2 linked regions of the Pyxidicoccus xibeiensis genome follow. The protein of the gene in region 2 interacts with the protein of the main gene of each other region in a pairwise test. Links are inferred from orthologs where the notes say so. Each region holds a gene or a part of one and is shown on either strand. Other genes may lie near its edges. The genes, in order: LXT23_RS26140 and LXT23_RS39135.

Region 1 (6,645 bases), on a different replicon or contig from region 2:
CAGGCGCCGTGCCAGCTGAAGCCGGCTCGCGATGCGAGGAGAAGAGGTTCGCCTGGGAGGCAGTTCCAACTGCTCCAGCAGACGCGCACCGTCGGACACACGTCCCTGCCGTGTCACTGACGTGTTACTGACGCGTCAGCCGTCGCGGGCACCAGCTCCGCCGCCACCGCGCGCTCCATCCTCCGCCACGCCTCGAGTGAGCGCCGGAAGTGCGCCTCCGGGGACTCCTCGATTCCGAAGGTGTGCAGGAGGATGGGCCCTGTGTAGCCAGCGCGCGCCAGGGGCAGCAGGTACTGGTTCTGCACATCGAGGTCGCCCCGGTCCAGCGGCATGATGGTCGTGGACCAGCCCGGAGCGCTCGTGTCCCGCGATGCGCCATGGATGCTGGCGAGCGCGAGCCGGGGCGCCGCGGCGGTGATGACCTCCGCGAGCCGGTCCCGATGGCCTGCCTTGAGCTCGTGGCAGAGGTGGAGCGACGTCTGGAGCTCCGGCAGGCCCACTGCGTCGATGAGCGCAAGCGACTCCTCGGCGGTGGCCACCCCGGCCCCCTCGTGGGGATACAGCACCACGCGGACGCCTCGCGCAGTGGCCATGGAGGTCAGCTCCCGCACCGCGGAGACCCTCGCCTCGTGCCGGCTCGCGGGGTTGCCGAGGATGAGCCAGAGGTCCGTGCCGTGCGGCGCGAGCGTAGCGAGCAGGCTGTCGAGCTCGGCGCGGTTCCAGTCCGGCTCGAAGTGGAAGTCGAGGAGCACCGCGCGCATGCGGAACGTGCCACCGCGCACCTGCTGCGTGGCGGCGAAGGCGTTGAAGCCTTCCTCCCCGGGCCAGAACAACACCATCCCTTCGTACCCGTACGCGTCGAGCAGCCCGACCTGGTCGGCGGGAGTGCGGGACTCGAGCGTGAAGTTGAAGGCCCCGAACGGATTGGGGAGCGTGCCCGTGCGCTCCTCACCACAGGCGAGGGTGAGCAGGCTGGCCACGAGACTCGCGAGCAGGGCACGGTGCTGACGGAGCGGCATGGTCGCGACCCTAGCAACGCGCGCAGCAGCGGCGAGCAGGACCGGGGGAAACCACACGCCCGCGGTGACTGGTGTACGCTACGCCTCGCCGGAGCCTTGGGGTGCGCCGGTGTTACCAGGAGTCACGCGGTGCGGTACTTCGCCATGGTCGCGGCCGGGGCCACCCTCTGGGGGTGCTGGGCGCTCTTCCTGCGTCCCGCGGGGCTGACAGGGCCGCAGAATGCACTGCTGGTGCTCGCGGCCATGTCGCTGCCGGCCCCCTTCCTGCTGCGTCGCGAGGCCCTGCGCGACAGGCGCGCGACGGCGGCGCTCGCGGTGATTGGCGTGGCGGACGCGGCCAACGTGGCCCTCTTCTTCGCGGCGATGCGAAACGGCCCCGTCTCGGTGGCCGTGCTGACGCACTACCTCACCCCGCTGCTGCTGGCGGTGACGGCCCCCTGGGTGCTGGGCGAGCAACGCTCGACACGGGCGCTGGTGGGCGTTCCCGTGACGCTGCTCGGCCTGGCGATGCTCGTCCTCCAGCCCGGGAGCGGCTTCTCCGGACGGACGGCGGCCCTGGGCGCCGGGAGCGCCATCTTCTGCGCGGCCACCATCCTGGGCGCCAAGGAAGCCGCGCGCGCGTACTCGCCGCTCGCCGTCACCTCGCTGCACGCGCCCATCTCCGTCGCCATGTTGCTGCTCTACTTCGGCGGCGAGGCCCTACCCCCCGCGCTGGACGGAGCCGCACTCCGCGTCCTCGCCGGTGGGTTGGTGTGCGGCCTCATTGGAAACATCCTCTTCAACGCGGGCCTGCGACGCGTCCCCACCGCCGCCGTGGGCGCCCTCACGTACCTGGAGCCCCTCACGGCCTCGGTGGTGGGCTGGGCCGTCTTCGCGGAGGCGCTGACGCCGGTGGGCATGGCGGGAGGCGTGCTGGTGTTGGTGGCGGGAGCCTGGGTCGCCGCCGAGCGCCGGGCGCCCGTGCTCATCCTTCCAGCGTCGGAGCCCCAGGTGGCCCCCGCGCCCTGAACCGTCCACCCAATTCCCCCCTTGCATGCGCGGGGACTCCTTTGGTCCTCTTGGGCCCCGCCGAGCAGAGACACCCTCACAGTAGTCCTTCAGTTCCTGGCGACGCCGTATGCCTATGGAAACCGCAGCTGACAGCCGTGAGTACCGCGTGGTCTTCTTCTGCCCGGCTTCGAGCGCCCGGCTCGAGCGGCTGGAGGCGCCCGTGCGGCGGTTGCTCTCGCGCATCCAGGCACCGCCCGCGGAGCTGGCGCCGCTGCAGGAAGCCGGTCCGCTCACCGAGGCGGGGTGGCAGGTGTTCCTCGTCCGCTCGCTCACGGAGCGCTCCGCCGCGCAGGCCATGGCGGCCTACGTCAGCGAGGCCACCTGCGCGCTCGCCGCGGAGCTGGATGCTGAGGTGCTGGGCCTCTACGTGGACGTGTCGGGTGACTCGGCCCGCATCTGCCGCTGTGGCCCCGAGGACGGCCCCGAGACGTTCGCCGGCCGCCGCCAGGCCGCGCTCAACCGCACCGCCGAGTGGCTGGAGGTGGCCCCCACGAGCCTGTCCGCCCTCTTCCACCTCGACCTGCCCGACGCGGACTACGAGCCGGACGCGGACGACCGCTTCGTCGAGGAGAAGCTGCGCGAGGCGCGCACCCTGATGGAGCGCTATCGTCAGGGGAAATGAGGTCTAGAACCCCCGAGGACCTCGCTGGCCGCTGCCCGCGCTGCTTCCTGCCCACCCTCCTGTGTCTGTGCGCCGAGCTTCCCTGCCTCCCCACGCGCACGGAGCTGGTCGTCATCCGCCACCACAAGGAGACGCTGAAGTCGACCAACACCGCGCGCATGGCGGCGCTCGCCCTGCCCCGCTGCCGCATCGTCTCCTACGGCTCGCCGGGCGTGCCGTTCGACGCCTCGGTGCTGGACGCGCCCGGCACCTGGCTGCTCTTCCCGGACGCGCAGCAGTCCCCCGCGCCGGACGCGCCGCTGCCAGCGCGGCTCATCGTCCTGGACGGGAGCTGGGGCCAGGCACGGCGCATGGTGCAGCGGGTTCCCGCCCTGCGCAGGCTGCCGGGGCTGAAGCTGCCGCCGCCCCTGCCGGACACCCGCCGCCTGCGCCGTCCGCCGCACCCGGACGGCATGTCCACCCTGGAGGCCATCGCCGGCGCGCTGGCGCACCTGGAGGGCGAGGACGTGGCCCGCCCCCTCTATGCGCTGCACGAGGTGATGATTGACCGGGTGATGATGAGCCGCGGCCGGCTCGCCATGCCCGGCTGCGACGAGGACGACGGAGACTGAGGCTCAGCAGGTCTTCCCGTCGGTGCAGCGCGCCTTCTTCATCTCCGCGGCGAACGGGCTGGGCTCCAGGAAGCCGGTGACGCGCGGCCTGGTGAGCACCTCGCCCTGGGGCGACACGAAGGCCACCGTGGGCAGGCCCTCCACGCCGAAGCGCTCCATCAGCGCGTCGAGCGCGTCCTCGGCATTCGTAGCGTCAATCTTGATGTTGAGGAACTGCCCCTCGTCCGCCGTGGAGATGACCTCCGGCGCGGGGTACGTCTCGCGGTCCAGCTCCTTGCAGGCCGCGCACCAGTCCGCGAAGAAGTCGATGAGCACCGGCCGCCCGTCCGCCTTCGCCTGGGCGAGCACCTTGTCGAACTCCTCCGGCGAGAAGGTGGCCTGCTTCGCGGGCATGACGTGGTGCCACTGCCACGACGGCGCGCGCGGCGGCTCGGCCAGCCCCAGGCGCACCCACAGCGCGCCCACCGGCCCCGCGTCCAGCGCGCCGCCGCGCAGCACCAGCGCCACCACCACCAGCGCCACGCCCAGCGCCTTCAGCGAGAAGTCCCGCGTCCCTTCCTTGAACGAGCGATGCACCGCGCCCACCAGCACGCCCACCACCGCCAGCGCCGCGGCGAGCGCCGCGCCGGGCAGCTGCCCCACCTGCGCGCCCAGCCCCTTCACCGTGTCCCGGGCCCAGGGGAAGGCGTCCTTCAGGTAGTTGAAGGCCAGCGCCACCAGCATGATGCCCAGCACGCTCTTCACCCACTCCATCCACACGCCGCCGCGAGGCAGCCGCACGGTGAAGACGCCGATGAGGAAGAACGGCACGCCGATGCCCAGCGCGTAGATGAACAGCAGCACCGCGCCCAATGTCGTATTGGCCGTCTTCGCCACGAAGGCCAGCAGGCCCGTCAGCACCGGCCCGGTGCACGGCGCCGCGAGGAAGCCGGACACGCTGCCCATGAGGAACGCGCCCGCCACGCCGCTGCCGCCCACCGAGTTCAGCTTCGTCTGCAGCGACGAGGGCAGCGCCAGCTCGAAGGCCCCGAACATGGACGTGGCCAGCAGCAGCAGGAACACCGCCAGCCCCGTCACCACCGCCGGGTGCCCCAGCAGCGCGCCGAAGGCCTGCCCCGTCTTCGCCGCCAGGATTCCCAGCGCGCTGAACACCACCCCCATGCCCACGATGTAGGACGAGGTGAGCAGCAGCGCCTTCCCCCGTCCCTCCGCCTTCCGCGCGCCGAAGACGGACACGGTGATGGGGATGAGCGGGTAGACGCAGGGCGTCAGGGCGGTGAGCAGCCCACCGGCGAACACCACCGCGGCGCCCACCGCCAGGCTGCCCGACTCCAGGAACCGGGCGGCGTCCAGGCCGGCATTGGGGCCGGTGGGCAGCAGCCAGGGAACCACGGCCACCGCGACACCGGCCAGCACGGCCAACACTCCCAGCTTCCTTGCGTCCATCGCGCTTTTGCTCCGTATTCCCCGGGGGCCCTCCTTCTATACGCAGGCCCGGGGCTACGGGCTACTGCGCCGTGGGAGCAACCGAGGAAGCAGGCGTCTTCAGCCCGGCGGAGCGCGCCAGGCCCATGACGCCTTCCACGGCGGCGGCGATGTAGCCAAACGGATTCGCACCATCCACCGCGGTGACGTGCACCTCGCCCATCTTCTGCTGGAAGGCCGCGGCCACCTGGGGCAGCTGCTGCGCCAGGGTCATCTGGATGACCTCCGCGCTCACGCTGTTCTCGATGTCGCGCAGCGCGCGCGCCTTGCCCAGCTCCAGCTCCTGGTGCGCCCGGTCCTTGCGCGCGCGCAGCTCGGCGATGGCCACCTCCGTCTCGACGATGGACCTGCGGGCCTGCACCACCTGGAGCTCGGCATGGAGCCGCTCCGCCTCCTGCTGGTGCTCGGCGAGCAGGGCCTCGTGCCGCGCCGTGGCCTGCTCCTGCTCGCGGCGCATGCGCTCCAGCACCATGCGGCTCTTCTCCGCGTCCGCCTCCTGCTCGGCCCGGAGCCGCGCCAGGTCCACCTCCTGGTCACGCTTCTGCTTCTCCAGCAGCAGCTCCTGCTCGCGCCGCTGCTTCTCCAGCGCGAACTCCTGCGCGTGCTGCTGCGCCGCCAGCTCGACTTCCTGCTCGCGCTGCTGGCGCGCCAGCTCCATGCGCGCCTTGGTGGCCTCCGCCTCCTGCTCCCGCTGCAGCCGCGCCAGCTCCAGCTGCTGCTCGCGCTCCTGCCGGGCCAGCGCCAGCTCCGCCTCGCGCTGCTGGCGCGCCAGCTCCATCTGCGACTTCGCGGCCTCCGCCTCCTGCGCGCGCTGCAGCCGGACCAGCTCCACCTTCGCCTGCGCGGCCTCCGCCTCCTGCGCCAGCTTGAGCTTCTCCAGCTCCAGCTTCGCCTGGCCCACGTCCGCTTCCTGCTCGCGCTTCAGCCGCTCCAGCTCCATGCGCTGGCGGGCGGCCTCCGCCTCCTGCTCGCGCTGCAGCTTCTCCATCTCCACCTGCGCGCGGCTGGTGGACAGCGCGCGCTCGGAGACAATCTTCGCCTCGGCCAGGCGCGCCTCGGCGGCCAGCGTCTCCAGCTTGGCCTGCTCGTCGGAGACCTGCTTCTTCTGGCGGACCTCCTGCTCCGCGGCCAGCTTGGTCAGCGCCACCTCGCGCTCCACCGTGGCCTGCTCCTGCTTCAGCGTGCGCTCCTGGGCGAGCTTCGCCTCGGCCACGCGCGCCTCCACCGCCAGCGCCTCCAGCCGGGCCTGCTCGTCCGCCACCTGCCGCTTCTGGCGCACCTCCTCCTCGGCGGACAGCCGCTGCAGGCTCAGCTGCCGCTCGGCCTCCGTCTCCTCGCGGTGGACGAAGCGCTCCTTGGCCAGCTCCGCCTCACGCGCCTGCCGCTCCTGCTCGCGGCGGAAGCGCGCCTGCATGTTCTCGAAGACGGTGGACGACAGGACGCGCACGTCCTGGATTTCAATCGTGTCGAGGATGACGCCCCAGCCCGCGTCGGACTGGTCCTCCAGCTTGCCCCGGCCCGCCACCACCGGAGCGATTTCCCGCATCAGCTCCGCGGCGATGCCCTCCTTGCGCTTGGAGAGGCACTCCTCCACCGACATGTTCGCCACGAGGCGCCGCGCCGCGCCCACGAACATCTCCCGCAGCAGCTCCGCCAGCTTCTCCTGCGCCCGCTCCGGGAAGGAGAAGTTGAGCATGCGGAAGGCCACCAGCGGGTCCGCGATGCGGTACACCGCGAGGCCCGTCACCTGCACGCCGACCTTCTCGTTCGTCACCTGGTCCGCGGTGAACTGCAGCCGCTGGATGCTGGTGGGGACGATGGCCACCGAGTCACCCGGCAGCTTGAAGCAGCTGGCGCC
Region 2 (6,705 bases):
CGCGGCCGTCCCACGGGAGCCGGTGGTCACCGGCGGTGAGCTCCTCGGTGGACAGCTCCCGCGTCCACAGCGGGGCCTTCTGGTAGCGGGTGAAGAGCTCCAGCTTCCCCGCGCGCGCCAGGCCGGCGGTGTTCGTCAGCCGGTAGGCAACCCCCGCCGGCTCCACCTCGGGGGCGAAGTGGAAGCCGTCCTCCCCGCCGCCGGGCGCCTGGAAGGGGGCGGGAAGATGGCACCGGGAAGAGGAGCCTTCCGGGGTCGAGACGCGGAGGTCCGTCACGCCGAAGGTGGCGGGCCGCAGCCGGTTCCGATTGCGCCCTCCCGGTGGAGTGAGGGCGACGCTGGCCGTGAGCGAGATGCGAGGCATGGGGGCGGGGTGGGGCGCGTCAGGCGTCGTGGAGGCGGACGAGCTCGCGATGGACGTCCGCGAGCTGTCCCGTCTCGGGCAGGCCCTGGTGCCGCTGGAAGGCCCGGACTGCCGCCCGGGTCCGGGGCCCGGGCGCGCCGCGCTCACCTTCGACGGGGTAGCCCAGGTTGTGCAGCCGCTCCTGCAAGGCGCGAAGCGCATCTGCCTCGAAGGTCGCCGGGGACTGGAGCTGGAGCGTCCAGTGGAGCGTCACCGGCTCGGGGGTTGACGCCACGGTGGCGGGCAGCGCGTCCGGGAAGTCCCCGTCGGAGATGGGCGGCGGGTAGGGCGGTGGCGCGCCTGCAGGAACCGAGGCCTCTACCGGGGCTGGCGTCGCGGCATGCGCGGGGGAGGGCACCACCAGGAGCAGCTCCCCACTGGAGAGCCCTGGGACCTCGTGCACGAGCGAGCCGTCCGCGGCGGTCGTCCCGCGCAGCTCCGTCCGGCCGACAGTCAGTACGTAGTCACGGCCCGCGTAGGGCGCCTCTCGAGGGTCCAGCAGGACGACGTGCAGGCGTCGCTGCTTCAAGGTGAAGCTATTCGTACTTCCTGTCCGGATGGGTGCCACCCTCGGGCTGACCATGCCGCGTTCCCCCGTGCCTGGACTCGCGCTGGTGCTGTCACCGTGATGAAGGCGGCGCCAAGGTACGCGAACCCACGGAACGCAGCGCAACCGAAAAGGACGAATCGCGCGTTCTGTTGGTTGGGTTAACTCAGCTGAACCTGCCGGGTCGGGGAGGCGACGGAGGAATGGCCGGACAGGTGGACCGAGTGATCGCTGCGTGACGCCCCAGGCGCCTCTCCCTCGCTCTGTCCAATGCAAGACAGATGGAGCGCGCCAGCCCCCCTGTCCCCGGTGAAGCAGGTGCTGGGAGGCAGTCGGTAATCAATTGCAGATGCAATGCATTCAATTCTTCCGCGTGGCGAAACGAGGTGTTCCACCCAGCGAAACCCGGGGCGGCTTCACTCGGGAATCCGTTCCGCAGGCCGAAACAGATACACAGGCCAATGAGCCTGTTTCGCAGTGCGGAACCAAACCAGGAAAACGAGCTAGCCGGCAAAAATAGGTATGGACAGACGTCGTGTCGGAGTTCTTAATGTGTATCAACGAGCCTGGCGCCGTGAGGCCGGTTTGTGTCTGTCGATGTCCCGAGTCAATCCCTACCCACAACACGAGGTGAAGTCATGAAGACGGCAGGTCCGAGCTTTCTCCTTGGCGTGTTCCTGGCGCTGGTGTGGATGCCCTCCGCGGAGGCGCAGACCCTGAGCAGCTTCACCGCGACGTACTCGGGCGGCAGCGGCACCATCTGTGGGACGACGTACAGCATCCGGGGCCGCGAGCCGGCGGCCTCGGGCCGCTACCCGGTGTTCGTGTACACCGTGGGCACCACCGAGCAATACGACCACTCCTCGGCGCTGGCGGCGGTGGAGGAGATGGCGGCCCGCGGCTATGTCGCGGCCACGGTGGAATATGACAACGGCAGCTTCGGCTCGTGCTCCACGCTCAACAGCCGCTCCCGCTGCATCTACGACGCCGGCCGCTCCTCCAGCGCCATCAGCCGGCTGTGCTCGCGCGCCAAGGCGGACTGCTCCAAGGGCGTGGTGGTGTCGGGCTTCAGCCAGGGCTCCATCATGGCCATCCTGGCGAAGAACCACGACTCGCGCGTCCGCGCCGCCTACGGCCTGGGCGCGGGCGTCCAGTACTCCATCTACAACCTCAGCTCCTGCGTCGCGGACGGCAACCGCGCGCTGCCCAGCGACCGCCTCCGCATCGTCAACGGCGAGCAGGACGCCTTCGTCGGTCCCACCGCGTCCGGCGTGCGCAGCCAGAGCACGGAGATGACGGGCCTGTCGTGCCCGCTGGCCATGTCCTGCTTCCGGAGCAACAACAGCGGCTGGTACATCATCGACGACTCGCAAGTCGCGGATGGCACCGCCGACCACTGCTACATGCGCAACAGCGGCTGCATCGGCCTCACGCTGGACTCCACGTGGCGCAGCGGGACCGCGCCGTGGTCGCTGCGCACCAACCTGAACTGGCTGACGCAGTTCACCACGCCGTAGTTCAGTCCTCGTACGGCGCCGGCTCTGGCTCCGGGGGGAGCGGCTGTTCCCCTCGGAGCTGGCGGAAGGCGACGAAGCCCACCGCGCCCAGCCCCATGACGAAGGCGATGGGGCCCACGCCGAGGCGCATGTTCAGCGCCGCCCAGACGAGGCTCAGGCCCACGGCGCCCGCGGGCACGAAGCGCGCCCAGGACGGCCGCGCCACGTCCGGCCGCAGCGCCAGCAGCGCGAGCACCGCCAGCAGCGCCAGCTCCACCAGCACGGACGCCGGCAAGTCCCAGCCGGACAGCATCGCGACGTCGCCCCCGCGCGTGTAGAGCACGTCGTCCGAGGGGCGCCGGGAGTTGATGACCCGCAGCTCCGGAGGCCCCTGCGGCACGGGCGCGTTGTCCGGCATCGCGTCCAGGCCCGTGGTCAGCACGGCCCAGGGTCCGAAGAGCGTCAGCAGGCACAGCGTCACGCCGGCCAGGGCCACCACGTCCGGCATGCGCAGCAGCTGGCGCGGCTCGAACCACGCCAGGGCGCCGTCCGGCCCCGCCAGCACCTTGCGCCACTGGTCGTACGCGACGAGCCCCGCGCCGGCCACCCACAGCAGCGGGGAGAGGCCCAGGCCCAGCATCCTCACGGCGATGGCCGCGAGGACGACGGTGGACACCGCGGCCACCTCGGGACGCAGCAGCACGGGGGGCACCGCCTGCGTGAAGCCGGGGGCCTCGCCCGCCTCGTGCAGCTCGCGCGTCACCAGCAGCGCGCCGGCCACCAGCGCCAGCAGCGTGCCGGGCACCCCGGCGCCGGCGAAGAAGGGGAGGGCGGACAGCACCACCGCCAGGGCGAGGAGCCCCACGCCCAGCACGCTCGGCGAGTGCGCCGGGACGTGGGCCAGCCACTTCGGACCTTCATAGGCGGGCCGTGCCGCCTGGCCGGGGTCCGTCTTGTCCTCGGCGTCCAGCTCGGGCGCGTCGCCCACGACACGGGGCCGCGAGTGCTCCTCCACCTCGTCGAGGATCTCCGCGGCGTACGCCGGCTCCTCGGATGTGCGGCTCGGGCGGGAGGAGCGCAGCGCGGGGCGGGCGCCGGTGCCCTGCTGGGGGCTCGCCGGCATCTTCGCGCCGCAGTTCTCGCAGTACTTCAGCCGTGCATCCGCGGCTCGTTCGCCACACTCCGGGCACCGCATGGCTTCTCTACCTCACTGACGGAAGGCTCGCTGACTCGAGGGGGACTACCGCGCGGCCTCCGCGTTGGCGGCGGGGGCCTCTCCCGTCAGCTCGCGGATGCGGGTGGTCAGCGTCTGCGGGTCGATGGGGCCCACGTGCTTGCCCCGGATGACGCCCTGGGGGTCGATGAAGTACGTCTCCGGCACGCCCGCCACGCCGTAGTCCACCGCCATGCGCGAGCGCGGGTCCACCAGCTGCGGGAAGCTGGCCCCGTTGCGCTGGAGGAACTGGCGCGCGTTGTCCTCGGTGTCCTCGAAGACGACGCCCAGGAACACCGCCTGCGAGCCGAACTGCCGCGAGCCCCACTCCAGCACCGGGTGCTCCATCATGCAGGGCCCGCACCAGGACGCCCAGAAGTTGATGACCACCGGGCGGCCCTTCAGGTCCTCCAGGCTCACCTTCTCGCCGCTGTCCAGCGCGCGCAGCGTGAAGGCCGGCGCCGGCTTGCCCGTCATCATGAAGGGCACCTCGTGCGGGTTGCGGCCGAAGCCCTTGTAGAGCACGAAGAGCAGGGCCATGCAGACGAGCGCGAAGCCCACGGGGATGTGCCAGCGCTTCATCAGGCCGCCCCCCGCTCAGCGTCACCACTGGCCAGCGGCGGCGCGGCGCCCACCTCGACGGTGGCGCCCGCCATGGCCATGGCGGCCTTGCGGCGCGGCCAGATGGCGATGAGCGTGCCCAGCACCAGCAGGGGGATGCTCCACCAGATCCACCCCACCAGCGGGAAGACCCAGACGTTGAAGCTCGCCGTGCCGGCCTGCTCGGAGAAGGCCATCAGGGAGATGTACAGGTCCTCGCCCGCCGTCTCGCGGACCGCCGGGGTGCCGATGGGGTCCGAGCTGCGCTCGTAGTAGTTCAGGCGCGGCTTCATCTCCATCACCTCGCCGCCCGGCGGCGTCACCTCCAGGCGCGCGGCGACGAAGGTGCGGTGCGGCTCCTCGCCGCTGGTCAGCCCCAGGTACTTCATCTGGTAGCCGTCCAGCTCCATCGTCTGGCCCTTCTTCAGGGTGCCGGAGGTGTGCTCCACGTAGGCGGACGAGGCCGCCACCGCGACGATGATGAGGACGATGCCCAGGTGCACCACGTAGCCGCCGAAGCGGCGCTGCGCCTTGGACGCGCTCGTCATCAGGGCGGTGAACAGGCCCTCGCGGCGCTCGGACATGCGCACGCGCACCGGCGTCGCCAGCTCGCGCAGGGTGACGACGGTGACGAAGCCCGCCAGGCCGAACGTCAGCAGCGGATAGACACCCCGCAGCCCCGCCGCGTAGCAGGCCGCCGTGACGATGAGCCCCACCACCGCGGGGATGATGAACTGCCGCCGCAGCGTGGCCTTGTCCGGCGTGCCCCAGGGCAGCACCGGGCCCACGCCCATGAGGAAGAGCACCGCGATGCCGCCCGGCACCGCCATCTTGTTGAAGTACGGCTCGCCCACGCTCACCCGGATGCCGCGCACCGCCTCGGACACCAGCGGGTACAGCGTGCCCAGCAGCACCGTGAAGGTGATGGCCACGAACACCAGGTTGTTCACCAGGATGCTCGTCTCACGCGACAGCGGCGAGGCCAGCTTCCCCTCCGGCACCAGCAGGTGGCCGCGCGAGGCCAGCAGGCCGATGCACACCACCAGCAGCACGCCCAGGAACACCAGGAACGTGGGGCCGATGTCCGACTGCGTGAAGGAGTGGACCGAGTTGAAGATGCCCGAGCGCGTCATGAACGTGCCGAGAATCGTCAGCACGAAGGACGCGAGCGCGAGGCTCAGCGTCCACAGCTTCAGCATCCGCTTGCGCTCCTGCACCATGGTGGAGTGCATGAACGCCGTCGCCGTCAGCCACGGCAGGAAGGACGCGTTCTCCACCGGGTCCCACGCCCAGTAGCCGCCCCAGCCCAGCACGGCATAGGCCCACCATGCGCCGAGGATGATGCCGATGGACAGGAAGAGCCACGCCACCAGCGTCCAGCGACGCAGGGGCGCCATCCACGCCTCGCCAATCTCGCCGCGCAGCAGGCCCGCCACCGCGACGCCGAAGGGCACCGTCATGCCCACGTAGCCCAGGTAGAGCATGGGCGGGTGGATGACCATCAGGATGTGGTTCTGCAGCAGCGGGTTGGGGCCGGGGCCGTCCGCCGGCACCGGGGACACCGCGCCCCACGGGTTGGCCGGGCCGGCGATGAGGAAGGCGAAGAAGACGCCCACCGCCAGCATGGTGCCCAGCGCCAGCTGCATGTACCGCGCGTGCTCGCGCCGGTGGATGAAGGCGAAGGCGGCGATGTAGCCGGCCATGATGAAGCCCCAGAAGAGGATGGACCCCTCCAGGGCGCTCCACAGCGACACCACGGTGTACAAGAGCGGGGTGTCCCGGCTGCCCACCTGCGCCACGTACTTCACGCTGAAGTCGTGCGTGACGAGCGCGTTCACCATGACCAGGTTCGCGCCGACCATGCAGGCCGCGAAGCCCCACACCGCGCGCATCACCCACGGGAAGCCCGCCTCGCTGCGGCGCAGCCCGCTCACCAGCCCGACGATGGCGCCGAAGGCCGCGAACGCGAGCCCTCCGAGCACCAGGCCATATCCAACAGTCCCGTTCACTTCGCCCCCGTGCCCGCCGAGGCGGTGGTGGCGTCGGAGAGCGTCTCCTGCCACTTGCGCGGCTCCTCGCCTTCCTTCGGAGCGCGGTACTCGTTGGAGTGGTTCACCATCAGCCGGTTGGAGCTGAAGACGCCGGACTTGTCGTAGGTGCCCTCCACGACGACGCCAATCTTGTCGCGGAACATCTGCGGGGGCGTCTCGGTGGAGCGCACCAGCACGCTCTTGGCGCCCTCCTTGTTGTCGTCCGCCACGCGGAAGTGCAGCGTGGTGTGCTCCGCGTTCCACTGGATGCTGCCCGGCTCCACCACGCCGCCCAGGCGGATGGTGGCGTCATAGGCGCGGCTCCCCTGGGACAGCATCTCCGAGGGGCTCCAGTAATAGACGAGGTTCTCACCGATGTTGCCAAAGGCCACGAACCCCAGGCCGGTACCTGCCAC

What was found.
Region 1: the proteins of LXT23_RS39135 (region 2) and LXT23_RS26140 interact in binary tests that used the Escherichia coli proteins (3 or more experiments, as listed by UniProt). The link is inferred for Pyxidicoccus xibeiensis from one-to-one orthologs.

Annotation. Positions count from the first base shown.
Region 1 is NZ_JAJVKV010000005.1:891,758-898,402, reverse strand. Bases 2,528-5,466 are described here. They hold LXT23_RS26140 (protein-disulfide reductase DsbD family protein), read right to left. Parts: upstream 4,749-5,466; coding sequence 3,306-4,748; downstream 2,528-3,305. Other genes in these bases: LXT23_RS26135 (SPFH domain-containing protein), read right to left, coding at 4,810-5,466; LXT23_RS26145 (tRNA-uridine aminocarboxypropyltransferase), read left to right, coding at 2,688-3,302; LXT23_RS26150 (hypothetical protein), read left to right, coding at 2,528-2,691. Outside these bases: LXT23_RS26160 (sugar phosphate isomerase/epimerase family protein), read right to left, coding at 114-1,019; LXT23_RS26155 (DMT family transporter), read left to right, coding at 1,149-2,027; more of LXT23_RS26150, read left to right, coding at 2,143-2,527; more of LXT23_RS26135, read right to left, coding at 5,467-6,645. UniProt on the Escherichia coli protein: Required to facilitate the formation of correct disulfide bonds in some periplasmic proteins and for the assembly of the periplasmic c-type cytochromes.
Region 2 is NZ_JAJVKV010000013.1:234,802-241,506, forward strand. What follows is about bases 2,465-5,463. They hold LXT23_RS39135 (TlpA family protein disulfide reductase), read right to left. Parts: upstream 4,242-5,463; coding sequence 3,687-4,241; downstream 2,465-3,686. Other genes in these bases: LXT23_RS39125 (alpha/beta hydrolase family protein), read left to right, coding at 2,465-2,467; LXT23_RS39130 (zinc ribbon domain-containing protein), read right to left, coding at 2,469-3,641; LXT23_RS39140 (heme lyase CcmF/NrfE family subunit), read right to left, coding at 4,241-5,463. Also shown: LXT23_RS39115 (hypothetical protein), read right to left, coding at 1-364; LXT23_RS39120 (peptidoglycan-binding domain-containing protein), read right to left, coding at 384-932; more of LXT23_RS39125, read left to right, coding at 1,589-2,464; more of LXT23_RS39140, read right to left, coding at 5,464-6,268; LXT23_RS39145 (cytochrome c maturation protein CcmE), read right to left, coding at 6,265-6,705. UniProt on the Escherichia coli protein: Involved in disulfide bond formation. Catalyzes a late, reductive step in the assembly of periplasmic c-type cytochromes, probably the reduction of disulfide bonds of the apocytochrome c to allow covalent linkage with the heme.